One region of the Rubrivirga sp. S365 genome, then DNA from elsewhere that is predicted to be linked to it. Evidence: predicted binding sites of a transcription regulator. Region 1 holds the regulator's gene; the other holds the start of a gene.
What was found. The regulator HrcA, encoded in region 1, represses chaperone genes, less so after heat shock. The targets are predictions, from matches to a motif close to TNTTAGCACTCNCNNNNNGNGAGTGCTAANA.
Positions count from the first base shown of each region.

Region 2: the regulator HrcA is predicted to act here: its motif matches at 2,721-2,751, upstream of groES (co-chaperone GroES).

Region 1 covers NZ_JAVTTN010000001.1:3,224,188-3,238,646, forward strand. The annotation lists gene RQM47_RS14050 (type II secretion system F family protein) at 1-121, opposite strand, end outside; gene RQM47_RS14055 (hypothetical protein) at 636-872, shown strand; gene RQM47_RS14060 (hypothetical protein) at 958-1,365, opposite strand; gene RQM47_RS14065 (hypothetical protein) at 1,558-1,968, opposite strand; gene RQM47_RS14070 (hypothetical protein) at 2,093-2,554, opposite strand; gene RQM47_RS14075 (DUF4342 domain-containing protein) at 2,989-3,525, shown strand; gene RQM47_RS14080 (TIGR02757 family protein) at 3,611-4,408, shown strand; gene RQM47_RS14085 (flavin reductase family protein) at 4,865-5,410, opposite strand; gene dnaJ (molecular chaperone DnaJ) at 5,524-6,696, opposite strand; gene RQM47_RS14095 (nucleotide exchange factor GrpE) at 6,732-7,331, opposite strand; gene hrcA (heat-inducible transcriptional repressor HrcA) at 7,572-8,648, opposite strand; gene RQM47_RS14105 (hypothetical protein) at 9,019-9,513, shown strand; gene RQM47_RS14110 (alkene reductase) at 9,716-10,828, opposite strand; gene RQM47_RS14115 (glycosyltransferase family protein) at 10,809-12,095, shown strand; gene RQM47_RS14120 (aminotransferase class I/II-fold pyridoxal phosphate-dependent enzyme) at 12,317-13,633, shown strand; gene RQM47_RS14125 (GNAT family N-acetyltransferase) at 13,732-14,459, shown strand, end outside.
Region 2 covers NZ_JAVTTN010000001.1:2,195,151-2,209,609, forward strand. The annotation lists gene RQM47_RS09460 (transporter) at 1-174, opposite strand, end outside; gene groL (chaperonin GroEL) at 618-2,258, opposite strand; gene groES (co-chaperone GroES) at 2,375-2,668, opposite strand; gene RQM47_RS09475 (DUF2085 domain-containing protein) at 2,848-3,369, shown strand; gene RQM47_RS09480 (hypothetical protein) at 3,369-3,890, shown strand; gene RQM47_RS09485 (hypothetical protein) at 3,887-4,528, opposite strand; gene mutY (A/G-specific adenine glycosylase) at 4,684-5,841, opposite strand; gene RQM47_RS09495 (hypothetical protein) at 6,068-6,415, opposite strand; gene RQM47_RS09500 (BamA/TamA family outer membrane protein) at 6,429-8,117, shown strand; gene RQM47_RS09505 (NUDIX hydrolase) at 8,611-9,153, shown strand; gene secG (preprotein translocase subunit SecG) at 9,291-9,689, shown strand; RNA gene rnpB (RNase P RNA component class A) at 9,846-10,328, opposite strand; gene RQM47_RS09520 (hypothetical protein) at 10,411-11,154, opposite strand; gene RQM47_RS09525 (Nif3-like dinuclear metal center hexameric protein) at 11,423-12,544, opposite strand; gene RQM47_RS09530 (MFS transporter) at 12,666-13,967, opposite strand; tRNA gene RQM47_RS09535 (tRNA-Arg) at 14,088-14,161, shown strand; gene RQM47_RS09540 (glutaminyl-peptide cyclotransferase) at 14,181-14,459, shown strand, end outside.

The sequences.
Region 1 (14,459 bases):
ACGCGTGCTTCTCGGAGAGCGACTCGACCTTCTGCGACGCCGCCTTCTTGTTCGGCGCGTAGACCGTCCCCTGGACGGTCTGGCCGCTGCCGGACGTGCCGGTGAATCGGAACTCTGCCATAGGTGTGGGGCGGACCCAAGGGGGCGGGGCGGCGGAGGTATCGGGCGGCCAAGCGGGCGGGTTAAGCGGCGCGCGGGCGCCGACGACCACCCCGCCCCCGACGACGGGCGGGACCACCGGCGGCGCACCACCACCCCGCCCGCCGGACACACAAAGGCGGGCACGTGGGCGGGGCGGTCATCGTCCGTCTCGGCGGGTCGGGCGGGGTGGCGAGGGCGGCGGCATGGGCGACCGCCGAGGAGGGCGACCGCCGGTCGCCCCTACGAGGGGGCAGGTTGTGGATGGGGCGGGGTTTATCCGTAAATCCCCGACCCCATGCGCTCCCGCCGCTCCGTCCGCCTGCCCACTCACGACTACGTTGGACCCGGTGCTTACTTCGTGACCCTCTGTACCGCCAGGCGAGCCCGCCTCTTCGGGGAAATCAACGGCGGGAAAGCCTGGCTGAGTGCGGCGGGGCGGATCGTCCAGAACGAGTGGGAACGGCCGAGACGGCGCCCTGTCGGGCGCGGGCGGGGTGGTCGGACCGCGGCCCCGCTCGCTCGGCGCGTTCGTCGGCGGGTTCAAGGCGTCCGTTACGCGGCGCGTCCGCCGCGAGTGCGGTGCGCCCAACCTCGCCGTCTGGCAGCGGAGCTATTGGGACCGCGTCGTCCGAACCGAGCGGGAGGTGGAGGCCGTACGCCGGTACATCCACGAGAACCCCGAGCGGTGGCACGACGACCGTCTCCACCCCGCGCATCCGCCCCGCCCGTAGGGGCGACCGGCGGTCCCCCGTCTCACCCACACCCCACGACCGCCCCGCCCACAGACGGCACCCCGTATCTGCCGCCCCGCCCGGGTTACAGCACGATGTCGCCGTCGAACGAGACGTGGCTCGAGTCCACAGAGTAGTCGCGGACGTAGACGCGGATCCCGATCCCGGGGCGCCGGTCGCTCACGCCCGTCACCTCGAGCGTGCGCTCCGACGCGGCCGTGACGGCAAACCGGCCGCGCACGGTTTCGGGGCCGAGCGCGAGCGTTTCGAGGCCGTTCTCGGCCAGCCCCTCGTACGACTGGTTGCCCCCGCTGTACGGGTCCATCGTCGCCTTCCACTGGACTGCGCTCGTGGCGATCGTGAGGCCGCGGTCGAGGAGGCCATCGGCCTCGTCCTGCTGGTAGCCCCGCTCGAGGACGGTGAACGCGCCGACGGTGGCGATGCCGACCAGGACGACGCTGATGACGAGGAGGAGGAGCTGCTGCTGTCCCATGACGGAAACGCTAGGCGGGGCGCCGGAGAGCCGGCGGGAGGACGGAAAACGCGCCAGCCCGTGCGGGCGGGGCGGGGTGGACTCGCACCCACGTCTCGCGTCAAATCCCGAACCCTACCCGCCCCCGCCGCTGCCCACGCATATGGTCCCGCCGTTTGTCCGCCCCGCCCCCGCTGCGGGCGGGGTGATGCCCTAGTTCCCGAGCGCCCCGGCCGAGTTGGCCGTCGTCGCGACGTGACCGGGCTCCGTGCCGGTGATTTCGACCGTGACGGCGTTACCGGGGTACGTGCCCTCGGCCGTGAGGACGCCACCGGCGAGCGTGAACGTGCCGCTGGAGGTGGCGTAGGTGCCGTCGTCCTGGACGGTGTAGCCGATCCTCGTGAACGTGGCGTCGGTCCAGTCCTCGCCCTCGCCGGGGCCGCCGAAGACGGACGGCTTGAGGCTCCAGATCTGGACGTCGGACGCGATGCGCACGCCGCCGTTTACGAGCGCGTCGAGGTTCGCCTTCTTCTGGTTCTCGGAGAACGCCTCAACGCCGACGACGACGGCCAGTCCGACGATGACGATGCCGAGGACGAGGAGGAGGAGTTGCTGCTGTCCCAAGTGAGTGTGCGTCTGAGGATCTAAACATGAACGCGGAGCCCCTCCCGGACCTAGATCCGGGGGGGGCTCCGAGGCTTACCGCCTCATATAGATGCGGCGGCTCAGCTGGTGGAATCATGCCGCCTTAAGCACCGGCACCGGCACCCGGGCAAGCTTCCGTGCTGGTGGCGACTACCGTCGTGATGTTGTTAGGGGTCGTGCCGTCGACGGTGATCGTGATAAGGTTGTCGCTGTCCGCGTTGCAACCAGTGATCACAGCCGAACCCGTCCCGGGCTCGCCGGGAGCCACCGTCATGTTGAAGACGCCATTCAAGTTGCCGTAGGCATTCGCCCCCGCGCCGTTCGTGTTCATCGTGTAGCCGAGGTCACCAAAGTCGAGGTTCTCAAAATTCCCGTCGCCACCACCGAAGGCAGCGGGCTTGAGGATCCACGCCTGAACATCGGAGGCGATGCGGACACCGTCGTTGACGAGCGCGTCGGAGTTGGCCTTCTTCTGGTTCTCGCCGAAGGCCTGGATGCCGACGACGACGGCGAGGCCGACGATGACGATGCCGAGGACGAGGAGGAGGAGTTGCTGCTGTCCCATGAGTGTGGGGGGGGGTTGTGTGCGAGGGCGGGGCGCCCAGGGAGTCGAGTGCCCCCGCGGAGAGCCCTCGGGGGGAGCGGTCGTACAGGACCGCCGCTGATGGCCGATCCCCCCTGCGAGCCCCGTGCCGGATCGGCCGGCCACCCCGCCCCGCCCTCGGTTCGACCTTCAAGCGCGGGCGGTGTCGCCCTCGCATGCGGTTTCCGCGCCCTAACCGCACGTTGGCCCCACCCCGCCCCACCGCCGGGCCGGGCGGGGCGGCGGCGGGCGCCGTTCCCTTTCGGAACAACTCGGGCAGAATCGCCCGGGGCGGGGCGGCGGTCGACGCCGGGCGGCGCGCGCTGGAGGTGGGCGGGGCGGCCGCGCTCGGCGGCGCCCGAAGGAACCCCCGCGCGCCCTCAGCCGTGGGCTCCCCCCATTCTCCCCTCCCGCCAATGCCCGCCCCGCCCAACGACGACAAGACCCTTGAGACCGAGGCTACGCGCCTCGCCGACACCGCCCGCGACAAGGCCGAGGAGGCGTTCGAGGAGGTGAAGCTGGCCTCCAACGAGCTCGTCGACACCGTCCGCTCCTACATCGAGGACGCCAACGTCAAGCACGTCAAGATCCAGAAGGAGGGGCGGACGCTCCTCGAGATCCCCATGACGGTCGGCGTCGGGGCCGGGGCCGCCGCGCTCCTGTTCAACCCCGTGCTCTCGGCCGTGGGCGCGCTCGCCGCGCTCGTCTCCGACGTCACCATCGTCGTCGAGCGGACGACGGACGCTGGCGGCGCGTCGGGCGAGGCCGTCGAGAACGTGAACCACCCGTCGGGCTCCGCCACGGGCTCCGCGGCCTCGGGCACGTCGGCAGCTTCGTCCGGCACAACGTCCTCCTCCGACAAGACCGCTTCGCCTGGTAAGCCCGGCGCCTCCGGCAAGCCGTCCGCCTCCGGCGGCTCGAAGACGGTCGGCCGCTCGTCCGACGACGCGTAAGCCGTCTCGTCCGTCGTGTGTCGAGGGCCGCTCTCCGGGGCGGCCCTCGCTCGTTTCTAGCCGCCCCGCCCTTTCTGATTTGCCCGTGGCCTCGCCTGCCGCCCCGCCCCGCCCCGACGATCTCCGCGAGACGCTGGACGCCCTCGTGCTCCGGTACGAGCGGCCCGCGTTCATCGCCGACGACCCCGTCTCGGTCCCCCACGCGTTCGACGACCCGGCGGACCAGGAGATCGCCGGGCTCGTGGCCGCGCTCCTCGCGTGGGGCCGGCGCTCGACGATCCTGTCCAAGCTGGCCGAGTGGGTCGAGCGAGTCGACGGCCGCCCCCACCGCTTCGTCCGCGACTTCCGGGCGGGGCGGGACGCGTGGCGGCTCGACGGGTTCAAGCACCGGACGTTCTCGTCGGCCGACGCCGTCGCGCTGACCACGTCGCTCCGGGCGGTCCTGGAGGCGTACGGGTCGCTCGGCGCCCTGTTCGCGTCGGGCATGGGCGGGGCGGCCGACGTCGGCCCGGGCATCCAGCGGTTTTCGGACACCCTCCTGACGATCGTGCCGGAGGCCGGCCTCCGGCGGAAGCACCTGGCGCGGCCGTCGACGGGGAGCGCGTGCAAGCGGCTGGCCATGTACGCCCGCTGGATGACGCGGCCCGGCCCGGTCGACCTGGGCCTGTGGGCGGGCGTGCGGGCGGACCAGCTCGTCATTCCGCTCGATGTCCACACAGGCCGGCAGGCCCGGCGCCTCGGCCTCCTCACGCGCCGCGCCGACGACTGGCGCGCCGTCCAGGAGCTGACGGCCGCGTGCCGCGCGTTCGACGCCGACGACCCCGCCCGCTACGACTTCGCCTTGTTCGGCGTGGGCGTCTACGAGGGCGGGGAGATCGGGTAGGGGATTCGGGGTTCGGGCAAGATGACCGCCCCGCCCGCGGACGCGAGGGCGGGGTGGTTGTCCGGGAGGTGCATGCAACGGCGTCGGGCGACGGCGTCCGGGCGGGGCGGTGCCGATCGGAACGGGGCGGGGCGGCGGCGTACCCAACCGCCCCGCCCACGTCGGACGCGACGAGCCGCGCCCCTACGGGTGCTTGTCGTTGGGCGGGGCGGCGCTTTTCTCCGACCGCCGCGCCCACCCAACAACCACCCCTACCCCCTCTTGGCTGCGCCGTCTCTTCGGGGTGGCCAGGAGGCGGACTGCCGTCGCCTCCAGTTGACGGCGGCCTCAACCCTCACCGCCCCGCCCAGGTGTGAATGGGCGGGGCGGAACAAAACCGCGCCACCCCGCCCACGCGCGCCTTTTCCCTTTTCCCTTTTCCCTTTTCCCTTTTCCCTTTTCCCTTTTCCCTTTTCCCTACACCTCCCCCCCCACGCCGCGGTAGGACTGGCGGTAGTAGAGGAGCGGGGCGGAGCCGGCGCCCTCGACGATGCCCGTCACCTCGGCGATCCAGACCGTGTGGTCGCCGGCCTCGACGTGGGCGCGGGGGCGGCACCGGAGGACGCCGAGCGTGCCGCGGAGGAGCGGCGGCCCCGGCGCTACGTTCAAGTGCGGGAACGGCGCGAGCTGCTTGAGGCCGTCGAGGTCGGGCACGGCAAAGTGGGCCGCGAGCTCGGCCTGCTCCGCCGACAGCAGGTGGACCGCCCACACGTCGATTTCGCCGAGCGCGTCGTGGAGGCGCGTCCCGTGCGTCACGTTGAACGAGACGAGCGGCGGGTCCAGCGAGACGCTCACGAACGACCCAATCGTCGCCCCGCGCGGCCCGTCCGCCGTCCGCGCGGTGACGACGACGACGGGGGCGGGGAGGTCGCGGAGCACGGACCGGAGCGCCTCGCCCGTGGCCTCGACGGCCTCGGGGTGCTCGGGGGCCTGGTCGGCGGGGGCGGGGGGCGGCGTGGTCACCTTCGTCTGACGGGAGTCCCCGCGCGCGGTTCTGCGGAGCGGGGCGGTCCCCGGCCACCCCGCCCGCGGGCGAGAGCGTTCCGGTGGGGGCGGGGCGGCCGCCCCGCCCGCCGCTACCCGACGAAAGCGTCCTTGACCCGGCCGAAGAAGCCGCGCCGGCCCGAACCCTCGGGCTTCGGCGTGAGGTCGGGGTCGCTGCGGAGCTGCTCGAGCGTCTGGCGAAGAGCGCCCGACACCTCCTGCGGCGTCCACACGAGGACGCGGACCATCTGGTCGCCGCGGCGGCCGCCGCCGACTTCGGGGAGGCCGCGCCCGCGCATGCGGAGCACGCGGCCGGACTGGACGCCGGCGTCGATCTGGAGCGTGGCCCGGCCCTTCAGCGTGGGGACCGTCGCCTCGGTGCCAAGCGCGGCGTCGGGGAACGAGAGGTGGAGGTCGTAGCGGACGTCCAGCCCCTCGCGCGTAAAGTGCTCGTGCGGACGCTCGTCGATCTCGACGCGGAGCGCGCCGGGCGCGCCGCCCCGGATGCCGGCGTTGCCGGCCCCGCGGATCTGGAGGTAGTGGCCGCTCGCAACGCCGGCCGGCACCTCGACGTCGACCGTCTCCTCGCCCTTGATCCGGCCCTCGCCGTCACACACGTGGCACGCGTCGACGATCACGCGGCCCTCGCCCTGGCACGTCGGGCACGGCTGGACGTTCACGAACTGGCCGAAAAACGAGGTCGACACCTGCCGCACCTCGCCGACCCCGTCGCACGTCGAGCACGTGCGGAACCCGGCCTCTTTGTCCTCGGCGCCCGTCCCGTCGCAGTGGTCGCACGCGACGAACTTGCGGAGCGTGAGCTGGCGGTCGACGCCCTCGGAGATCTCCTCGAGCGTGAGCGCAAGGCGGACGCGGAGGTCGGTCCCGGGGCGGCCGTGGCTGCGGCGGCGCCCGGCGCTCCGGCCGAACACGTCCTCGAACTGGGAGCCGCCCCCGAAGATGTCCGAGAACGCCGAGAAAATGTCGGAGATGTCGGAGAACCCGCCCGGCGCGCCCGCGGCGCCGTTCCCCAGCCCGGCCCGGCCAAAGCGGTCGTAGCGGGCGCGCTTGCCCTCGTCGGAGAGCACCTCGTAGGCCTCGGCCGCCTCCTTAAACGAGGACTCGGCCTCGGCGTCGCCGGGGTTGCGGTCGGGGTGGAACTGGAGGGCCTTCTTCCGATAGGCCTTTTTGATCTCGTCCGGCGTCGCCGTACGGGCGACGCCGAGGACGTCGTAGAAATCGCGTTGGGTGGCGTCGGCGGGCACGGGCGGGGTGGGATCTGGGGGCGGTGGGGCGGCGCCTATTCGGCGACGACGACGCGGGCGTGACGGAGGACACGGTCCCCGAGGCGGTACCCCGGCTGGACCTCGGCAAGGACGGTGCCGGACTCGGCGTCGGGCGCCGGCTGCTGCATGACGGCCTCGTGCTCCTCCTCGGAGAACGGGCGGCCGACGGCCTCAATGGGCTCAACGCCGACACCGGCGAGGGCGTCTGTAAACTTTTTCGTGACCAGCTCGATGCCCTGGAGCAGCGCGCCGGTCTCCCCCGCCCCGCCCGACTCGGCCGCGGTCCGGGCGGCGTCGAGCGAGCGGCGGAGGTCGTCGTAGACGTCGAGCATGGGGAGCAGCACGCCCTGCCGGCCCACGCGGACGGACTCGGCGCGGTCGCCTTCGGAGCGGCGGCGGTAGTTCTGGTACTCGGCGGTCTGGCGGAGCAGCTTCTCCTGGAGGCCAGAGACCTCGGCGCGGAGCGCCTCGACGTCGTCGGTCGCGGCGTCGGAGGGGGCGGTCTCGTCGACCTCGTCGGCGGGCAGGGCGTCGTCCGTCATGGCGGGCGGGGCGTCGGGGGGCGGGGCGGCGCCGTCGGGCGCGGCGTCGGGAGAGGCGGGGCGGTCGGTCATGGCGTGAGCGGCCGGGCGGGAAAGATCGCGCCGGGCCGGAGGAGGACGGGCGAAACGGGGGAGAAAGGGCGGGGCGGTCTCACCACGGGCGGGCGGCTCCAGATCCACCCCGCCCCCGTGTCAGGCCGCCAAGCGGGGCGGTTTCGGGGCGCGTGCGGCAGGCTCCGGTCGGCCGCCCCGCCCACGCCGGAGCCCGGGCTGGGGGATTCTCAGGGGGCACCGCGTCGACCACCTCGCGCGTCAGTCGTCGGGCGGGGCGGCGAGCAGGCCGGCCACGTGCTCGACGAGCACGATGGCCCGGCCGTAGTCCATCCGCGTCGGGCCGATCACGGCCACGGCCCCGACCGCCCCGCCCACGCGGTACGGCGCCGTCACGACGGAGTAGGACGGGCCGCCGGGGCGGCCGCGCTCGACCTCGCGGCCGATGAGGACGACGGCGCCGTCGGGCTCGGCCGGGTCGACGGCCGCCGGCCGCTCCAGGAGGTGGACCACGACGTCCTCGCTCTCGGCCAGCTCGACCACGTCGCGGACGAGCTCGGGCCGGTTGAACTCGGGCTGCGAGACCAGGTGCTGCGCGCCGCCGATCGCCGCGCGCTGGCCCGGCGTCTCGTCGCGGAACAGGGCCGGCCCCTCGCGGAGCACGACGCGGACCACGCCCGTCCGGTCGTGCTCCGCGAGGTCGCCCACGCGGTCGGCCCCGGTCCGGCGGATCTCGGCGAGCGTCAAGCCGGCCAGCCGCTCGTTCAGGCGCTGCACCACGGCGTCGAGCGCGGCGGGGTCGGCCTCGACGTCGAGCTCGGCCGTGACCGTCCGCGCCAGCCCGCCCCGCAGCGCGAGCACGAACAGGACGCGCGACGACGACAGCCGGACGACCTCGAGCCGGTCGAGGACGCCGGTCGAGAGCTGGGGCGTGAGGACGACGCCCAAAAGCTGGCTGAGCCGCCCGAGCAGGCGCGACGTGTCGCGGGCGATGGCGTCGAGGTCGCCCAGCCGGCGGCGGACGCCGTCGCGGAGGAGCGTGGCCTCGCGCGCCGACAGGCCCGTCACGTCGAGGAGGTCGTCGACGTAGAGCCGGTAGCCCTGCTCGGTCGGGACGCGCCCGGCCGACGTGTGGGGGTGGCCGAGGTAGCCGGCGTCCTCCAGGTCGCGCATGGTCGTCCGGATCGACGCGCTGGACAGCTCGACGTCGCCGGCGAGCGCCTTCGAGCCGACCGGCGCGGCGGTCCCGATAAAGTGCTGGACGACGCGGCGCAGCACGTCCTGCTCCCGCTCAGAAAGCGGGCCGGCGGGGCGGGCGGGGTCGCTCGGGCGGGGCACGGCGTGGGTGGCAGGCGACGGAACAAACGAAGGTAGCGGCGGCGCCCGTCTGCGCGCGGGCGGGGCGGGGCGAGCCTTCGCACCGATTTCAGCCGCCCCGCCCTGTGGGGGCGGCCGCGTACGGACGCCAGTACGGACGCCACCCCGCCCGTTCCGCCGCGGCAGCTGCCGCGAGCGGGGTGGCGCCACGGCTCGCCCGAACCGCCCCACCCGCTGCCTGCCTCCGCCGCACGTCGGTCGCATGACGTGCCCCCCCCGTCGTGTGAGGGCGGGGCGGTCCGAGTTCACCCCCTCCCCGCCCCGTCTTGACCGGCCGGTCACGGAGCGCCCCGCCCCGCCCCGTTCACACGCCACACCCTCCTGTACTGCCGTGGACGTCACCCGCCTCCCGCACTCGACCCTCGACCGCCTCGACGCGCGCATTGCCGCCTGGATGAGCCGCCACGGGGTCCGCCTGCTCCGCTACGCCATCGGCGTCGTGTTTATCTGGTTCGGCGGGCTCAAGCTGATCCCCGGCCTGAGCCCGGCCGAGGATCTCGTCCGCAACACGGTCTACTTCGTCAACCCGGACGTCTTCTACCCGGTCCTCGCCGCGTGGGAGGTGCTGATCGGCGTGCTCCTCCTGTTCCGGCCGACCGTCCGCGGGGCGCTGTTCCTGCTCGCGCTCCAGATGCCGGGCACGTTCCTCCCGTTCGTCGTGCTCCCCGAGGTGTGTTTTTCGATCTGGCCGCTCGCGTCGCCGCTCGACCTGTTCGCGCTGACGCTCGAAGGCCAGTACATCGTCAAAAACCTCGTGCTCATCGCCGCCGGGCTCGTCGTCGGGGGGACGGTTCGCGAGCGGGCCACGCGCGAGCGGTTACTATAAAGGCGCCGCCCCGCCCGCGCAATTCGGCGGGCGGGGCGGGGTGAGCATATGCTAGAGCACCCTTCGGGCTGGTACGGGGTACCGGGTACGAGGTACGGTTCGATCCGACCTCGACGCGCGCGTACCCCGTACCGAGTACCCCGACCCGTCCGAGACGCTGACTCGTTAGCGTGCGCCCGCCCTGACGGGCGGGGCGGGGCGGTCAGGCCTCGACGGCGGCCGGCTGGCCGTCCCAGATCGGGTAGTCCGTGTAGCCTTCGGCGCCGCCGCCATAGAACGTGCTGGGGTTGGGCTCGTTGAGGGGCGCGTCGAGCCCAGCCTCCTGCGCGGCGTACCGGATGGCGAGGTCGGGGTTGGCGAGGAACGGGCGGCCGTAGGCGACGAGGTCGGCGGTGCCCGCCTGGAGGATCGCCTCACCCTCCTCGCGGTCGTAGTCGGCGTTCGCGATGACGGCGCCGCTAAAGTGCTGGCGCATCAGGGCGATGGCATCGAGGTCGCCCAGCCCGCCCTTGGACCCCATGCCCGCGTTCGGGCGGATGCCGTGGAGGTAGGCGAGGCCGGCCTCGGAGAGCGCCTCCGACGCGGCCCCGAACGTCTCCTCGGGGTCGGCGTCGGTCACGCCGTTCGTGCCGGCCGCGAACGACAGCCGCGCGCCGACGCGGTCGGCGGGCCACTCGGCGAGGACGACGTCCGTCACCTCGCGGAGGAACCGGAGCCGATTCTCGACGGAGCCGCCGTAGGCGTCGGTCCGGTGGTTCGAGTCCGAGCCCAAAAACTGCTCGATGAGGTAGCCGTTCGCCGCGTGGATCTCGACCCCGTCGAAGCCGGCGCTGCGCGCGAGCCGGGCGCCGTGCCGGTACTGCTCGACCGTATCAGCGATCTCGTCCTCGGTCAGCGCGTGGGGCGTCTCGAACGGGACCATCTGGAAGTCCGGCGTCATGGCCTTCCCCTTCGCGGGGATCGCCGACGGCGCCACAGGCAGCGCGCCGTCGTGGTACGCCGAGTGCGACACGCGGCCGACGTGCCACAGCTGGAGCACGATCCGCCCGCCGACGGCGTGGACGAGGTCGGTCACGCCGCTCCACGCCTCGGCTTGCTCCTCGGTGTAGATGCCGGGCGTGTCGGGGTAGCCCTGGCCGCGCGGCGTCACCTGTGTGGCCTCGGCGATGAGGAGGCCGGCCGAGGCCCGCTGCGCGTAGTACGTCGGCGCGAGGTCCGTCGGGACTTGGCGGCCGTGGCGGCTGCGCGTGAGCGGGGCGAAGACGATCCGATTGGGGAGCTCGAGCGGGCCGAGCGTGAACGGCGAGAGCAGCATGGGCGGGGTGGGTGTTTGTCGTCACAACCATTCGCCCGAGTCCCTGTTCCGCCGCCGCCCCGCCCATGAGCCCTCTCCGGCGAGCACCCAGGGGCGAGGCGGGGAACGCGGGGGGAGCGCCCCGGTAGGCGAGGCGTCACCCGCCCCGCCCGCCCTGGCCCTCGTCGTCTACGCCCTCTGCGGCCACGGCCGTGGCCACTCGTCGCGCGCCGCCGCCGTCGCCGAGGCGCTCCGCGCGCGTGGGCACCGGGTCCGGTTCGCGGCCGACGCCCCGGCCGCCGACCGCCTCGCGCAAGAGGGCGGCGGGCCGGTGCACCGGGTCCCTGCGCTCCGCCAGGTGCTCCGCGGCAACCGCGTGCGCTACCTCGCGACGGCCCGCGCCAACCTCGACCTCACGTGGCGGAGCCCCGAGATCATCGCCGAGGCCGAGGCGTGGCTGGCGTCCGTCGAGGCCGACGTCGTCGTGTCGGACCACGAGCCGTTCGTAGCCCGCGCCGCGCGCCGCCTGGGCGTCCCGGTCGTCGCGCTCAGCCACCAGCTCGTGCTGACCGAGGCCCGGCCGCGCGTCCCGCTCCGCCACGCGCTCTCGGCCGTCGGCACGCGGCTGGGCATCGGCGTGCTCGCCCCGCCCCGCCCCGACGGCGTGGTCGTGCCGTCGTTCTTTTTCCCCCCGCCCCGCGCGGGCTCGCGGGCCGTGTTCGTGCCGCCCATCCTGCGCGACGACGTGCTCGCGGTCCGGCCCGAGCCCGGCGACCGCGTGCTCGTCTACGTCAACGAGGGGGCCGGGCTGGAGCCGCTCGTGCGGACGCTCGGTGCCGTCGACGCCGCGTTCGACGTGTACGGGCTGGACCCAGGGCAGGCCGCCCCGCCCAACGTCCGCCTGCGGCCGCCGTCGCGGGCCGGCTTCCTCGCCGACCTGGGCGCCGCCCGCGCCGTCGTGGCGACGGCCGGGTTCACGCTGCTCAGCGAGGCGCTCCACCTCGGCGTGCCCGTCCTCGCGCTCCCCAACCGGGGCTTTTTCGAGCAGGTCGTCAACGCGCTCGCGCTCCGCGACGCGGGGCGGGGCGGGGCCGTCGTGGGCCGCCCGCCGCGCCCGTCGGACGTGGCCGTCTTTCTCGACCGCGCCGCCGGCCTCCGCCGCCCCGCCCAGACCGCCGCCGAGGGCCGGGCGGGGCGGGAGCGGGCGGCCGACGCCATCGAGGCCGTGGTGAGCGGGGTGGGCCGCCCTGCCCCGACGCGGGCGCCGGTCCGGCCGGAAGTGGCCTAGCAGCGCTGGGCGACCGCCCCGCCCTTGGCGTGGGCAGCGTGGGCGGGCGGGGGCCGTAGCGGGAGCGCCGCAGCGGCGGCACCAGACGGCGCCTCGCGCGCGGGGCGGGCGGGGCGGAGGAGGTCTGGCCGTGTAGGACGGACGCCCCTTCACCCGTTCTGTACCCTTGCTCGGGCAGGGCGGCGGGTATCTTCTGCGGTTCTCCGCCCCCCGGCTGTGCCATGACCGTTCCCGACCTCCTCGGCCAGCAGCCGACGGGCTCCCCTTCGGACCCCACCGACCGACCGGCCGCGTCGATCTTCGACAAGGTCGAGCGCTTTTTCGAGCCGGGCGGGGATTACCAGAAGGTCAACGAGGCCGACCTCTACCCGTACTTCCGGGCCATCGAGGTGTCCGAAGGGAGCCGGGCCGTCATGAACGGCCGGGAGGTCATCATGGCCGGGTCGAACAACTACCTCGGGCTCACGAACGACCCGCGCGTGCGCGAGGCGGCCAAGGCGGCCGTCGACAAGTACGGGACGGGGTGCACCGGGAGCCGCTTCCTCAACGGAACGCTCGACCTTCACCTGGAGCTTGAGGAGCGGCTCGCCCGGTTTATGCGCAAGGAGGCGTGCGTCCTGTTCTCGACGGGGTACATGACCAACCAGGGCCTGCTCCAGTCCCTCGCCGGGCGCGGCGACGTCATCTTCTCGGACAAGGACAACCACGCGTGCATCCTGGCCGGGCAGCAGGTGTCGGCGGCCGAGACCGTCCGCTACCGGCACAACGACGTGGAGCACCTGCGGACGTTCCTCGAGCGGATCTCGAACGAGCGCCCGGACGCCGGCAAGCTGATCGCGACGGACGGCGTGTTCTCGATGTCGGGGACCATCGCCCGCGTGCCCGAGCTCGTCGGGCTCGCCCAGGAGTTCGGGGCCGCCCTGTTCCTGGACGACGCCCACGCGGTCGGCGTGATCGGCGACGGCGGCCGGGGCTCGGCGTCCGTGTTCGGGCTCGAAGACGAGGTGGCGCTCACGACGGGGACGTTCTCGAAAAGCTTCTCGTCGCTCGGCGGGTTCGCCGTCGGCGACGAGACCGTGATCGAGTACGTCCGCCACACGGCGTCGACCCACATGTTCTCGGCGTCGATGCCGCCGTCGGCCGTCGCGACGGTCCTCGCGTGCCTCGACATCCTGGAGACCGAGCCGGAGCGGCTCGAACGGCTCGCCGAGATCTCGGACACCATGCGCGACGGGTTCCGCTCGCTTGGGTTCGACGTGTGGGCCTCGCAGACGCCGATCATCCCGGTCGTGATCGGCGAGATGTACCGCTGCTTCGCGTTCTGGAAGGACCTCCTGGAGGCGGGCGTGTTCGCCAACGCCGTCGTCCCCCCGGCCGTCCCGCAGGGCCAGTCGCTCATGCGGACGAGCTACATGGCCACGCACACCGACGAGGAGCTCGACCGCGTGCTCAGCGCCTTCGAGACCGTCGGGCTCCAGCACGGGATCATCGCGCCGGGCGGGAAGCCGGGGCCTGCGATGACGCCGAGCGGGGCGTAGGGGCCGGGAGCCCTCTCGCTCAGCCTGCGCCCCACGGGCGGGGCGGCCAGAGGGCGGGGCGGCGCCGCTAGCTTGTCCGCTCCCAGACCGCCCCGCCCATGCCCGAGACCGCCGCACGCCCCGCCCCGACTGGCGCCACCCCGCCCGGGCGTGGGCTCCCGGTCACGGTCCGGCCCGTCCGCTCGCCGGCCGACCGGGCGGCGTTCCTGGACGTCCCGTACGACCTCTACGCCGGCGACCCGTACTTCGTCCCGCCGCTGCGCTTCGACCAGAAGCAGATCCTGGACCCGAAGAAGAACCCGTTCTTCGAGCACGGCGCCATGGAGCTGTTCCTGGCCGATCGGGGCGGGGCGGTCGTCGGGCGCGTGGCGGCGATCGAGAACGGGCAGCACCTAGCGAAGTACGCCGATGGCAACGGGTTCTTCGGCTTTTTCGACACCGTCGAGGACTACGCCGTCGCCGAGGCGCTCCTCGACGCCGCGGCCGGCTGGCTCCGCGCGCGCGGGCTGACGGGCGTGCGCGGCCCGGCCAACCCGACCATGAACGACGTGGCCGGGCTCCTCGTGGCCCGGTTCGACCGCCCGCCGTCGATCCTCCTCCCGTACAACTACCCGTACTACCAGGACTTCCTGGAGCGGTGGGGCTTCCGGCGGGCCATGACGATGTGGGCGTTCTACGTCCACGAGGCGTACATGGACACCGAGCGCATGGCGCGTGGCGCGGCCATCGTGGAGCGCCGGCACCCGGGCATCCGCATCCGCCCGCTCGACCCCGAGCGGTTCGAGGAGGACGTGGTGACGGCCATGCGGATCTACAACGAGGCGTG
Region 2 (14,459 bases), 1.0 Mb from region 1:
GGTGTCCGCCTCGCCGTTCAGCGTGGCTTCAGGCGCGCCGACTTCGACCTGGAACACGCCGGCGTCGACGAGAGTGGGGCTGGACCCGAACCCCGGTCGGTCCGTCGAGATTTGGGCCGACGCGGCGCCAGCGGCGAGCGGGAGCAGGAGCAGGGTGGTAAGCCGGAAGGGCATGAAAAGGTGCCGGGCGAGCAGGGGAGGGGTCACGAAGGGGCTCGCGCCAACGCGCCCTTGCCCGCCCTCGGACTGCCGACGCGGGGCTACGGGTTCCTCGGCGCGCGAGGCTCCCGCCTCGCGTGTGCCGCCCCGCCCCGCCCGCGCTTAGTGCGGGCGGGGTGGCCCCTGTTTGAACCGTCACCTCGCCCTCACGAGGGCGGGGCGGTAGATGCAGCCGGCCAAGGAGGAGGGCACACACCCGGCGTCGACCGCCCCGCCCGAGCCTCCGTCAGGACGCGGCTCGCCGCGCCTAACACGCCGCCCCGCCCACGTCGTTCGGTGGGCGGGGCGGTTTCCCACGTCGACCGCCCCGCCCGCGTTGGCTGGGGCGGAGCGGGCACAAAAAGAAGGGCGGCCCCCCGGAGGGAGCCGCCCAGCCTGGCGAGCCAGAGGGGGGACGTTTAGAAGTCCATCCCGCCGCCCATGCCGCCCATCCCGCCGCCGGCGGGCATAGCGGGCTCGGCGGGCTCAGGCTTGTCGACCACGACCGTCTGGGTCGTGAGCAGCAGGCTGGCCACCGAGGCGGCGTTCTCCAGCGCGGTGCGCGTGACCTTCGTCGGGTCGACGACGCCCATGCCGATCAGGTTGCCGTACTCCTCCGTCCGGGCGTTGAACCCGTAGTCGTCCTTGCCGTCCTTCACCTTCTGGACGACCACCGAGCCCTCGAGCCCGGCGTTGTTGACGATCTGGCGGAGCGGCTCCTCGAGCGCCCGGCGCACGATGCGGACGCCGATCTTCTGGTCCTCGTTGTCCGTGTCGACGTTGTCGAGCGACGGGAGGGCACGGATGAAGGCGACGCCGCCACCGGCGACGATCCCCTCCTCGACGGCCGCGCGGGTCGCGTGCAGCGCGTCCTCGACGCGGGCCTTCTTCTCCTTCATCTCGGGCTCGGTCGCGGCCCCGATCTTCAGGACGGCCACGCCGCCGGCGAGCTTGGCGAGCCGCTCCTGGAGCTTCTCGCGGTCGTAGTCCGACGTCGTCGACTCCGTCTGAGCGCGGATCTGGTTGATCCGGGCCTTGATCTCGTCGTCCGAGCCGTCGCCGTCGACGAGCGTCGTGTTGTCCTTCGTGATTACGACGCGCTTGGCACGGCCAAGCAGGTCGACCGAGGCGTTCTCGAGCCGGAACCCCTTCTCCTCGGAGAGCACCTGGCCGCCGGTGAGGACGGCGATGTCCTCGAGCATGGCCTTGCGGCGGTCGCCGAAGCCGGGGGCCTTCACGGCCGCCACGCGGAGCGTGCCGCGGAGCTTGTTCACGACGAGCGTGGCGAGCGCCTCGCCGTCGATGTCCTCGGCCACGAGCAGGAGCGGGGCGCCCATCTGGGCCACCTTCTCCAGCACGGGCAGGAGGTCCTTCATCGCCGAGATCTTCTTGTCGTGGACGAGCACGAGCGCGTCCTCGAGCACGACCTCCATGTTGTCGGGGTCGGTCACGAAGTACGGGCTGAGGTAGCCGCGGTCGAACTGCATGCCCTCGACCGTGTCGAGCGACGTGTCGGTCCCCTTGGCCTCCTCGACCGTGATCACGCCGTCCTTGCCGACCTTGTCCATCGCCTCTGCGATAAGGTCGCCGATCTCGTTGTCGTTGTTGGCCGAGATGGACCCGACCTGGGCGATCTCGTCCTTGCCGCCGACGTCGCGCGAGAGGCTCTTAAGGTTCTCGACGACGACCTGGACGGCCTTGTCGATGCCGCGCTTGAGGTCCATCGGGTTGGCGCCCGAGTTGACCGAGCGGAGGCCCTGGTTCATGATGGCCTGGGCGAGGACGGTAGCCGTCGTCGTCCCGTCACCGGCGACGTCCGACGTCTTGGAGGCGACCTCCTTGACCATCTGGGCGCCGACGTTAGCGATCTTGTCTTCGAGCTCGACCTCCTTGGCGACGGTCACACCGTCCTTGGTGACGGTCGGGGCGCCGAACTTCTTCTCGATGATGACGTTGCGGCCCTTCGGCCCGAGCGTCACCTTGACGGCGTTGGCGAGCGCGTCGACGCCCTCTTTGAGCTGGTTGCGGGCTTCCGCGTCGAATGTGATTTGCTTAGACATTGGGTTGGGTTGAGTGGTTGTCTGGTTCAGAGTTCAGGGTTGAGTGCGCCGAGCGGCCGGCGCAGGCTCGGGGCGGGTTGACTCTGAACCCTGGACCCCGAACCTCCTCAACCCGATCAGCCGTTGACGACGCCGAGGATGTCCGACTCGCGCATGATGAGGACGTCGTCCCCGTCGAGCTGGATCTCGGTGCCGGCGTACTTGCCGTAGAGGACCGTGTCGTTCTCCGAGACGGTCATGTCGACCTTCGTCCCGTTCTCGACCTTGCCCGGGCCGACGGCGACGACGGTGCCGCGCATGGGCTTCTCCTTAGCGGTGTCAGGGATGTAGAGGCCGCTGGCGGTCTGGGTCTCCGCCTCCTGGGGCTTGACGACGACGCGGTCGCCGAGGGGCTTGATCGATGTGGCCATGTGGACTGTAGGTTGGTGCGACGAAAGGGGCGCGGCGGGGCCGCGATGCAGAGGGTAGCACTCTCGCAGGGAGAGTGCTAAGGGTTCCACGCGCACCTCGCCCCAGCGATCCCCAGCGGCCGTTAAGAGCACGTCAAGCGTACCGCACGGCGCCCGTCCTGCCGCCGTAGGTTTCGGCCATGACGCCCCTCGTCCCCGCCCCGCCCCGCCCGTGGGCGCTCGCCTCGGTCGCCGTAGTGGCCCTCCTCGGCGTGGTCCTGGCCGCCCCGCTCCTGGGCGGGGCGGGCGCCGCCGTCCGGTTCGCGTTCTCGCACGTGTGCCACCAGATGCCCGAGCGGTCGCTGTGGGTCGGGGGCGGGCCGGTCGCGCTGTGCCACCGCTGCCTGGGCGTCCTCGCCGGCCTCGCGGGCGGACTCGTCGCCGCCCCGCTCGTGCCCCGCCTCCGGGCTCTCGGCCGCGTGCGGGCGGGGCGGTGGCTCGCGCTGGCGGCCCTGCCGATGGCGGTCGACTGGCTCCTCGGCGCGACCGGCGTGTGGGCCAACACGCCCGCGTCGCGCCTGGCGACGGGCGCCCTGTTTGGTGTGACGGCCGGGCTCTTCCTGGCCGAAGCGCTGCTCGCCCGGTCGGCAAGCGCGAACCGGACAGAAGAGCCGGCCTGCCCGCCCCGCCCGTCGTTGTCTCCCTCACCCTCCCGTTCCTGATGCCCACGAAATTCCCCTCCATCGCGATCGGCGCGGCCGTCTACGCCGTCCTCTCGGTCCTCCTCACGTTCGTCTCGCAGACGGGCGGGTTCATGGCGCAGACGATCGGGGGGTGTGCCATCTGTCTCGCCGCGCTCGCCGGCCCGCTCGTCGCCGTGTGGCACTACACGAGCACGTACTCGCTGACGGTCCCGGCCGGCACAGGCGCCGGTCTCGGCGCGGGCGCGGGCGCACTGGGCGGCGTCTTGAGCGGGGTCCTCACCCTCGTGCTCCAGGCGATCAACCTCCTCCCCAGCGCCGAGGAGCAAATTGCGCGGACGCGCTCGATGATGCTGGAGCAGGGGGGCGACCCCGCGCAGGTGGACCAGCAGATAGAGATGATGTCGGGGTTCACGGGCAACCCGGCCGTCGGCATCGTGGTGGCCGTCGTCATCGGCGCCGTCGTGGGCGCGATTGCCGGAGCCATCGGCGCGTCCGTCTTCAAAAAAAGGGGGGCGCGGATGGACGACCCGGCCGTCTAGCCCCGCCCGCGCCTTTCAGGGGCGGGGTGGCGCCCGCCGCGCGGGCCGAACAGCGTCTGGAGCACGAACGCGTCGCGCGCCGCCTGCGGGTCGCGGAGCCGCGCGCGCCAGTCCGGCCGCCCCGCCCGCCGTGCCGACTGGGCTTCCGGCGGGGAGGGGCGGAGGCCGTGCGGGTCGTGGCGCCGACGGGCGGCGCCGGACGCCGGGGCGCCGCCCCGCTCGAACCGCTCCTCGGAGAACGGGCTCGACGTCCCGAACCCGTGCGCCTCGTGGTCGACCGGGGACGCGCCGCTGAACGAGCCGCGGACGGCCGAGAACTCCGGCGTCGGCGCGGCCGGGCGGAGCGGCGGGACGGGCAGGGGCGAGGGCGGGGCGGCGCGGTCGACCTCGACGGCGATGGGCTCGCGCTCCGACACGGGCGGCGTGCCGGGGCCGCGCGGGCCTTCGGGCTCGCCGGCGGCCTCGGCCAGCGCCTCCTCCATCTGCAGCATGAACGACTGGAACGGCGTCGGCGCCCGCTCGCCCTCGGCCTCCTGCATCTGCTCCGGGGCGCGCTTCGCGTTCGCCCGCTGCCGGCCGCGGAGCAGGTAGTACGCGGCGACGGCGAGGAGCGGGAGGAGCTCGATGAGCGTTTGCATGCGCCGCGTACGGCGGGGCGGGGCGGTGGGTTCGGGGAGGCCCACTCTGTGAGCGGGAACGGGGACCGGGGAACAGGGGACGGGCAGAGAAAACTGCGGGCGGGGCGGTGGCACTTCCCGAACCCCGAACTCTGAACTCCTCAACCTCTGCCCACCTACAGCAGCCGCGGCTGGCGGACCTCGGCCTGGAGCGCCTCGATCACGCGTCGGTTCGCGCGCGGGAACGCGTAGTCGTCGAGGCTCTCCGGCTGCACCCAGCGGATGGGCTCGCCGGACGCCGAGACCGGCTCGCCCCCGGCCAGCCGGCACCGGAAGGCGTGGAGCGTGATGCGGAAGTGCGAGTAGGCGTGCTCGACGCGAGCTAGCGCGCGGCCCACCTCGACCTCGACCCCCAGCTCCTCGCGGACCTCGCGGCGGCACGTCTCGGCCAGCGTCTCGCCCGGCTCCTGCTTGCCGCCGGGGAACTCCCAGAGCCCGCCCAGCATGGCGTCCTCGGGCCGGCGCTGGATGAGGAGCCGCCCCGCCCCGTCCGCCGCGACGGCGACGACGACCGTGTGGTGGGGGACCGGCTTCGCCTTCGACGTCACCGGGTAGCGCTCCGGGGCGCCCTCGGCGTAGGCCGCGCACACACCGTTTAGCGGGCAGTTTGGGCAGTTGGGGGAGCGGGGCGTGCAGAGCAGGGCGCCCAGTTCCATCACGGCCTCGTTGAACCGGCCCGGGTCGTCCGTGTCGAGGAGCTGGTCGGCCAGCGTTTGGAGCGCGCGGCGCGTCGGGCCGGCCTTGGCGTCGGCCTCGACGGCGAAGACGCGGGTGAGGACGCGGATCACGTTGCCGTCCAGGACCGCGAGCGGGCGGCCGAACGCGAGCGACAGCACGGCCGCCGCCGTGTACGGGCCGACGCCAGGGAGCGCCCGGAACGCGGCCTCGGTGTCCGGCACCGCCCCGCCATGCTCCGCCACGACGACCCCGGCGGCGCGGTGGAGGTTGCGGGCGCGGCTGTAGTAGCCCAGCCCCTCCCACAGCTTCAGCACGCGGTCCTGCGGCGCGGCCGCGAGCGCGGCGACCGTCGGGAAGGCCTCGACGAACCGCTCGAAGTACGGCGTCGCCGTCTCGACGCGCGTCTGCTGGAGCATGACCTCGGACACCCAGACGCGGTACGGGTCGCGCCGGCCGTCCGCCCCGCCCTCGCGCCACGGCATCGGGCGGCGGACTCCGTCGAACCACGCCGGCAGGCTTTCGCGGAACGCCTCCTCGACGGCCGGGCCGACGCGGGCGACGAGCGCGCGCTCCAACTCCTGAGATCGTGATGCCACGGGCGGGGTGGGGGAGAGGCCGCCCCGCCTACGCCGAAGAGCGTGAGCGGGCGGGGCGGCTGGATTCGCAGGCCACGAGCGCCCGCGTCGACGTTGGGGAACCGGAGGCTCGGCGTTCCGCCAAGCGGCCGCTGACGGGCGGGGTGGGCACCAGAGTCAGCCGAGCACTCCGGTCCGAGGTCTCTCTCCTGACCCACCGACCCACTAGCCTACCGACCCACTGGTTTCAGGGAACGATCTCGACGAGGAGGACGACCTCGCCGGGCGCCACGCCGGTCCGCTCGAACACGACGGGGAGCGAGCCGCGCTCGTTGGGCAGCGTGCGCCACATGAACGAGCGGTCGACGAGCCAGCTCAGCGCCGGCGCCTCGACCACGCGGTAGGTCGCCTCCGCCCCGCCCACGCTCGCGGGCAGCGCCACGATGAGCGTTTCGCCGGCGCGGACCTGCGCGCGGAGTGTGTCGGCCTGGACCGCGCCGGCCGCGTACCGAGCCGGCGCCGCCGCGCGTTGGGGCGGGGCGGCGGCCACGAGAAGGCCCGCGGCGAGCAAGAGTCCGAATCGGAGAGCAGTCACAGCCGAACAGCGAGTGTCCTGGAAGATACGTCTGGCCTCGGCGGCGCTCCTGGCGGCGGCCGCCCCGCCCGCGGCGGCCCAGGACGCGTGGACCGTCCGCACGGCCGGCGCCGACTCGGTGTGGACGGTCGCGGGCGGGGCGGCGGCGGCGCTCGACACGCTCGCCGCGCGCGGCCACGCCGCCGCCCGCGTCGACTCGGTCCGCGGCGCCGACGTCTACGTCACCGCCGGTCCGGTGAGCCGCGTCGCCTCGGTCGAGATCGTGGGGTCCGAGGCCGCCCCGCCCGCCGACCTCGTGGCGGGGTGGGCCACGCGCGAGGGCGCCGTCTACTCCGCCCGCCGGTTCGAGGCCGACCTGGGCGCGGCCGCCCGCGCGCTCGCCCGCCTGGGCTACGCCGACGCCGTCCTCGTCCCCGACGTCACGGCCGGCGAGGGCGGGGCGGTCCGCGTCACGGTCCGCGTGGACGAGGGGGCGCCCGCCGACGTGGCCGGCGTCGAGCTGGTCGGCGCGCGGCGGCCGTCGCGGGCGTTCGCCTCGCGCGTGGCGGCCGTCGGGCCGGGCGCTCTGCTGGCCGACGTCGACCTCGGCCGCGTCCGCGCGGTGCTCGACGCGACGCGGCTCTACGACGAGGTGGGCGAGCCGGTCGTGGCGCGCGGGGCCGATGGCCGCGTGGTCGTGCAGGTGCCGGTGCGCGAGGCGGCGCCGGGCGCGTTCGACCTCGTCGTGGGCTTCCTCCCGCCCTCGGACGGCGAGCCGGGGCAGCTCGTCGGGAACGGCCGCGTCAACCTGCGGAACCCGTTCGGCGGCGGCCGCGCACTCGACGTCGAGCTCGTGCGGAACCCCGGGCTGGCGTCGTCGCTGGACGTCGCCGCGCGCGACCCGTTCGTCTTCGGCACCCCGCTCGCCGTCGGCCTGGGGTTCGAGGGGACGTCGCGCGGCGAGCCCGTCCCGTTCTCGCGCCAGCGCTACGCGGCCGAGCTGGGCTACGCGCTCGCCCCCGGCCTCTCGCTCGTCGCCGGCCTCACCGCCGAGACCGTCCGCCCCGGCGTCGTCGCGGACTCGGCCCTCGCGGGCGGGGCGGTGGTTCGCCGGTCGGACGCGCTCTACGTCGGCGCCGGCGTGACGCTCGACCGGCTCGACGCCCCGCGCAACCCGCGCCGCGGCCTAGCCCTCCGGCTCTACGCCGAGCAGGGCCGGCCCCGCGCGGCGTCCACGGACCCGACGGTCGTCCTGGAGGCGCGGGCGCGGCGTCGGCTGGACGCGGCCGTCCGCGGCTACCTGCCCACGTTCGCGCGGCAGGTGGCGGTCCTCGGCCTCGACGCCCGCGTGGTCCAGGGCGGCACGCCGACCGCCGAGGCGCCCGACGGGCTCGACGAGGGCGACCTGTTCCGCATCGGCGGCGCGGCCACGCTCCGCGGCTACGACGAGGAGGCGTTCCGCGGCCGCGCCGTCGGCCGCCTGCTCGCCGAGTACCGGCTCCTGTTCGACGCCGACTCCTACGGCGTTGCCTTTTTCGACCTGGGCTACGTCGACCGCCCCGCCCTCGGCGCCGCCCCGCCCGAGACGCGCGTGCTCCCCGGCTACGGCCTGGGCGTCCGCGTGCGGACCGGGCTCGGGCTCGCCTCGGTGAGCTACGCGCTCAGCCCGGACGTCCCGCTCGGCCGCGGCAAGGTGCACGTGGGCCTGGCGGTGGGGCTGTAGGGAAAAGGGAAAAGGGAAAAGGGAAAAGGGAAAAGGGAAAAGGGAAAAGGGAAAAGGGAAAAGGGAAAAGGGAAAAGGGAAAAGGCGCGCACGGGCGGGGCGGCGGCGGTTTTGTTCCGCCCCGCCCGCCCGCATCTGGGCGGGGCGGTCATGGAAGTCGCCGAGGCCCACGAAAGGCGGCGGCAGTTCCCCTCCTGGTCAGGAGGGGCTAGGGGTGGTTGTCGGGCGGGCGGGGCGGTTCAGCCCGACGCCGCTCCGCCCAACGACAGGCACCCGTAGGGACACGACTCGTCGTCTCCGGGGCGGGCGGGGCGGTCCTAAACAGCGCCCCCCTGCCCGCATGCCCCGCCCCGCCTGACGGCACCGCCCAACGGCACCGCCCAACGGCGTCGCCCGACGGCGTTGCGTGCAACGCCGCTACGACGGCCACCCCGCCCTCGCGTTCTGCGGGCGGGGCGGTGGGATCTTGCGGCCCCTTCCGCCCCCGCTCCCCATGTCCCTCACCGAGGAAACCATCTCGTCCGAGCCCGTCTACGACGGCACGCTCCTCCACGTCCGCCGCGACGAGGTCCGACTCCCCGACGGCGCCACGTCGGTCCGCGAGTGGATCAAACACCCCGGCGCATCGGCCGTGGTGGCGATTGACGGCGAGGGCCGCGTGGTCCTGGTCCGCCAGTTCCGGTACCCGCCCCGCCGCGAGTTCCTCGAGGTGCCGGCGGGGAAGTTCGACCGCGACGGCGAGTCGCCGCTCGACGTGGCGCAGCGGGAGCTGGAGGAGGAGACCGGGCTGACCGCGGCGGCGTGGACGGCGCTCGGGCGGACGTTCCCGGGCATCGGCTACAGCTCCGAGACCATCCACCTGTTCCTGGCCGAGTCGCTCTCCGAGGGCGAGCGCGGGGGCGACGACGATGAGTTCCTGGAGGTCGTCCGCCTCCCGTTCGACGAGGCCGTCCGCCGCGCCGAAAGCGGCGAGATCCTCGACGCCAAGACGTCCCTGGCGCTGCTTCTCGCCGCCGCCCGCCGCCGCGACACATAGCCACCCCGCCCGCCTCGCCTGCGCCTCGCAGAAGCGGGCGGGGCGGTCTTCACTGGGGATTGCGCGCCGCCCCCGCCCCGCCCGTTGCCGCGAGCGGGCGGGACGGACTAGCTTGGATCCCGCTCCGCCCCGGACCCATGACTTTCTTTTACATCCTCGTCGCCGTCATCCTCCTCGTCGCGCTGCTGATGGCGCTCGTCGTCCTGCTTCAGAGCGGGAAAGGCGGCGGACTGGCCGGCATCGCCTCGGGCGGACAGACGACGCAGATCCTCGGCGCGCGCCAGGCGCCCGACTTTCTCGAGCGGGCCACGTGGAGCCTCGGGGCCACCTTCCTCGTCCTCTGCGTCATCACGACGTTCTTCATCCCGCGCGTGGGCGGCGCCGGCGAGAGCATCCTCCAGGAGCGGGCCGGCGAGCTGCCCGTGGCCCCGGCCCCCATCGACGCGCCGCTCCCCGAGGCCCCGGTCGCGGACCCGGCCACGCCGATGAACCCCGATGTCCGCCCCGGCGCGGAGCTGCCGCCGGCCGACCAGTAGGCCCCGCGCCTTCGCCTGCAAGGCCGCGCCCGTCAGGGGCGCGGCCTTTTTTTGTGGCCCGCCACCCCGCCCCGCCCTCGGGAGCGGACCTCCCCGCTCGGGCGGGGCGGCAAAAAAAGCGGGGTCCCGCTCGGTGCGAGCGGGACCCCGATGTGCGACGCGCGCCGGCCTGTACGCCGGATTCTGTCCGGGCGGCGGCCGTCGCCACCGCCGCCCTGGGCCGCCATCTATCTGGGACCGCCGTCGCCGGCGGCCTCGAGCGGCCTACCCGCGTCCTCGGGCGGGCACCCTTTCCCGCTCGGCCCCGACCGCGGGCGGTCGGGTCGGGCGGGGCGGACGCTGTGTGGCCTTGCACCCCGTGGGGTTTGCCTAGCCGCGGCCGTCGCCGGCCGCGCTGGTGGGCTCTTACCCCACCGTTTCACCCATCACCTGTGCCGCGCGCCGCGAGCGGCCCGGGCCATCGGCTGGTCTGTTCTCTGTTGCACGTGCCGTCGCGCCACCCCGCCCGTCTGCCGAAGCAGGCCGGGGCGGGGCGGGCGCCTTCCCGTTAGGAAGCACAGTGCCCTGCGGTGTCCGGACGTTCCTCCCCGGGCGTGCGCCGCACGCGGCCCGGCCCGAGGCGGCGGCCCGGCCGACGCGTGCCCCTAACGTACGAGCGGGCGCCCGCGGTGTGCAGGCGCCCGCTCGGCGTGCGTCGTCCGGCCCGGGCGGGGCGGGCGTGCTAGGCCGCGGCCTCCTCGAAGAGCGCCGTGTCCACGATGATCCGCCCGTCGTGCTCGGAGACGATGATCCGGTCGCGCTGGCGGACCTCGACCTGGCGCTGCGGGGGGACCGTGTAGCCGGCCGCCGCGCCGCGCTCGATGGGGACCACGGCGCGGCCGTCGCGGACGCGCGTGCGCAGGCGCTCGTAGGCGCGGAGGTAGCGGGCGTCGATGGCCTCGGCGGCCTCGGCCCGCTCCGTCTCGTACACGTCCTGCTCCGCCTTCGTCTCCTTGACCACCTGCTCGAGCTCGGCCTGCTTTTCGCGGATCCGCGCGTCGAGCTCGGAGAGCTCGTCGTCGGCGCCCTCGACGGTGCCCTCGCTCTCGATGTCGAGGTTCTCGTAGCGCTCGATCTCCTCGTAGGCGTTCTGGATCCGCTGGCGGTGCGCCTCGATCTCCTTGGTGAGCGCGTCGTACTCGCGGTTGTTGCGCACCTGGAGCTGCTGCTCCTCGTACTTGCGGATGAGCCCCTCGCTCTCGGCGATGTCCAGCTTGAGCTTCTTTTTCTGGACGTCGGCCTCCTTCTTGTCCTGGTCGATCTGGCCGAGCCGCGTCTGGAGCCCGGTCCGCTCGTCTTCGAGGTCGCGGATCTCGTCGGGGAGGTCGCCGCGGAGCTTCGTGAGCTGGTCGATCTTGGAGTCGATCGTCTGGAGCCGGACGAGGGCGCGGAGCTGGTCTTCGATCGTGGTCGTGTCGGTGGCCATCGGCGGGGCGGTCGTGGGTGGAGCACGGCAGACTACCCGCCGCCCCGCCCGCGGGTTTTGAGACCGGGGCGAATTCGGGGGCTCGCTCCGCTCGCAGGACTGGGGACTGGGGGTTTAGGGATGGGCAGACCCGAGGGCGGGGTGGACAACTCGGGGACAACTCCCCCGCCCCGCCCTCCACACCAAGGGCGGGCCGGTCATCTTGCCAGTCCCCAGTCCCCAGTCCCCAGTCCCCAGTCCCCAGTCCCCAGTCCCCAGTCCCCAGTCCCTACCCCACGAACGTCTTCATCGGCGACGTCCGGTGCCGCGTCGTGGCCACGTCGAGGGCGGGGAGGGCGGCCCGGAGGTGGCGGGCGACGAGCCCTTCCGTCATCGCCTCCGTCTCGTAGTGCCCGGCGTCGACGAGCGCGATCCGGGGCGCGCCGTTCGGCCCGAGCGCTTCGAACCAGCGGTGGTACGTCACGTCGGCCGTCACGTAGGCGTCGGCGCCCGACGCGAGGGCGGCGCCCAGGAACGACAGCCCCGAGCCGCCGCACACCGCTACGCGCTCGACCGTCGCCGCGTCGTCGCCGACGTAGCGGAGCGCGCCGGCCCCCAGCCGCTCGGCCACGCGCGCCAGGAATGCCGGCAGCGGCTCCGGCGCGGGGAGGCGGCCCACGACGCCGTACCCGTGCCGCGTCGCCGGCGTCTGCACCTCGAACACGTCGACCGCCGGCTCCTCGTACGGGTGCGCCGCGGTGACCGCCTTCAGCACGCGCCCGACGCCCCACGACGGCACGACGGCCTCGATGCGCACCTCGTTGACCGCCTCCTCCGCCCCGCCCGCGGTCCCAATGGCGGGGCGGGCGTCCGGCCCCGGCGTAAACCGGCCGACGCCGCCGGTCGAGAAGCTGGCACCCGAGTACGCTCCGATCGCGCCCGCCCCGCCCGCGTCGAGCGCCGCGCGGACGGCGTCGGCGGCATCGGTGGGCGCGAACACGACCACCTTCCGCATCACGCCGTCGAGCGGGGCGAGGACTTCCGGGTCCTCGACGCCCAGCGTCTCGGCGAGCGCGAACGACACGCCGCCCCACGCCGCGTCCAGGTTCGTGTGGAGGGCGTAGTACGAGACGCCGGCGCGCACGAGCCGCCACGCGAGGCCGCCGACCGCGTCGCCCTCGGTCACGCGCCCGAGCGGCTTGAACAAGAGCGGGTGGTGCGTGACGACGAGCTCCGCCCCGCCCGCGGCCGCCTCGTCCACGACGGCCGGCGTGAGGTCGAGGGCGACGAGCACGCGCGACACCTCGGCGTCGGGGGCGCCGACCTGGAGGCCGACCCGGTCGAAGTCGGCCGCGCTCCCGGGCGGCGCCCAGGCGTCGAGAACAGAAACGATGTCGCGGACGGTGGGCATGGGAGGAGGAGAAGAGGTCGGAAGAAGAGGGAGAAAGACGCGGGCGGGGTGGTCGGGGCCTCGCCTCCCCGCCCTCTTCTCCTCGACACCTCCTCTCTTCTTTTGCCGTTGGGCGGGGTGGTCAGGCCGGCGCGCGCCCCGACAGGCGGACGCCCTCGGCCTCGTCGACGCGGAGGAGGAGCAGGGCGCCGATCACGAAGAACACGACGACCGAGCCCACGCCGATCCGCTGCGAGTCGAAGGCGACCGTGAGCTGGCCGAGCAGGAGCGGCCCCATGAACGCGGTCAGCTTGCCCGAGAAGGCGAAGAAGCCGTAGAACTCGGTCTCCTTGTCGCCCGGCACGAACCGGCCGAGCAGCGAGCGGCTGGCGGCCTGGTTCGGCCCGGCCGCGATGCCGAGCAGGATGCCGGCCGCCCACAGCGCCTCGGGCGTCTGCCCCAGGACGGCGACGAGCGTGGCGACCGTGAGGGCGCCGAGCGAGATGAGGATCGTCGTCTTCCCCCCGATCCGGTCGTCGACGAACCCGAACACGAACGCGCCGGCGCCGGCGGCGAGGTTGAGGGCGATCCCGAAAAAGAGGATCTCCTCGAACGTGAAGCCGAACGTGCCGGCCGCGTAGATGCCGCCGAACGCGAAGACCGTCACCAGCCCGTCGTTGTAGACGAGGCGCGCCACGAGGAGCCGGATGATCTGGCGGTACTGGCGGATCTCGCGGGCCGTGTCCGCGATCTCGCCCAGCGTCGAGCGGAGGAGGCCGCGGCGCTCGGGCGGCGCCTCGGGGCGGGGGTCGCGGAGCGTGAGGAAGGCGGGGACGCTAAAGAGCGCGAACCACGCGGCCACGAGCAGGTTCGTCGCGCGGACATTCGCGCCGGTCGCCTTGTCCAACCCGAACGGGGCCACGTCGGGCTGGACGAACACGACGAGCGCGACGCCCATGCACAGGAGCCCGCCCACGTAGCCCAGCGCCCACCCTAGCCCCGACACTCGGCCGATCCGGTCGGGCGGGGCGATCTCGGGGAGGAACGCGTTGTAGAACACGTTCTGGAGCTCGAATGCCACGTTCGCGACCACGAACACGCCGAGCGCGAACGCGACGTCGCCCCGCTCGGGGAAAAAGAGCACGGCCGTCGCCGCGATGCAGAGCGCGGTCGTCACGAACAGGAGCCGCTTGCGTGTGCCGGTCGCGTCGGCGTAGGCGCCGAGGAGCGGCGAGAGCACGGCGACGAGCACGGCCGTGACCGTGACGGCGAGCGACCACTGCGCCGTCCCGTCGGTCTCGTTCGCCGCGATCCCCTGCGTGAAGTACGTCGCGTAGATGAAGGTCACGACGAGCGTCGTGAACGCCGAGTTGGCGAAGTCGTAGAGCGCCCACGCCCACACGGTGCGGGACGTCGAGGCGGGCGGGGCGGTCGTCTCGGCCATACGGACGTGCGGGGGCGGGGTGGAGCCGCCAAGCTAGACCGTCCCGCCCAAGCGCCCTGGTGCGGGAGGACTATCTTTCCGCCCCGCTCCAGACTGGACCCAGGCTGGCGAGCGGGACGCGCCCACGTAGCTCAGTCGGATAGAGCGACTCTCTCCTAAAGAGTAGGCCGCAGGTTCGATTCCTGCCGTGGGCACCCACCACCCCGCCCCCCGATGGCGACACGACAACGGACACGGCGCCGCACGGGCGGGGCGGGGCAGGGGGCGCGCCGGTGGCCTTGGGTCGCCGCGCTCCTCGCCGCCGCGGCGGTCGTCGGGCTCGTGGCGCTCCGGGAGGGCGGGGAGGGCAGCGCGGCGCCTGTCCTCCGGCCCGAGGTCGTCGCTCAGTACCCGCACGACACGCTGGCCTTTACGCAGGGGCTCCTGGTCGAGGGCGGGGCGGTCTACGAGAGCACCGGGCTCTACGGCCGGTCGTCGCTCCGCCGCGTGGAC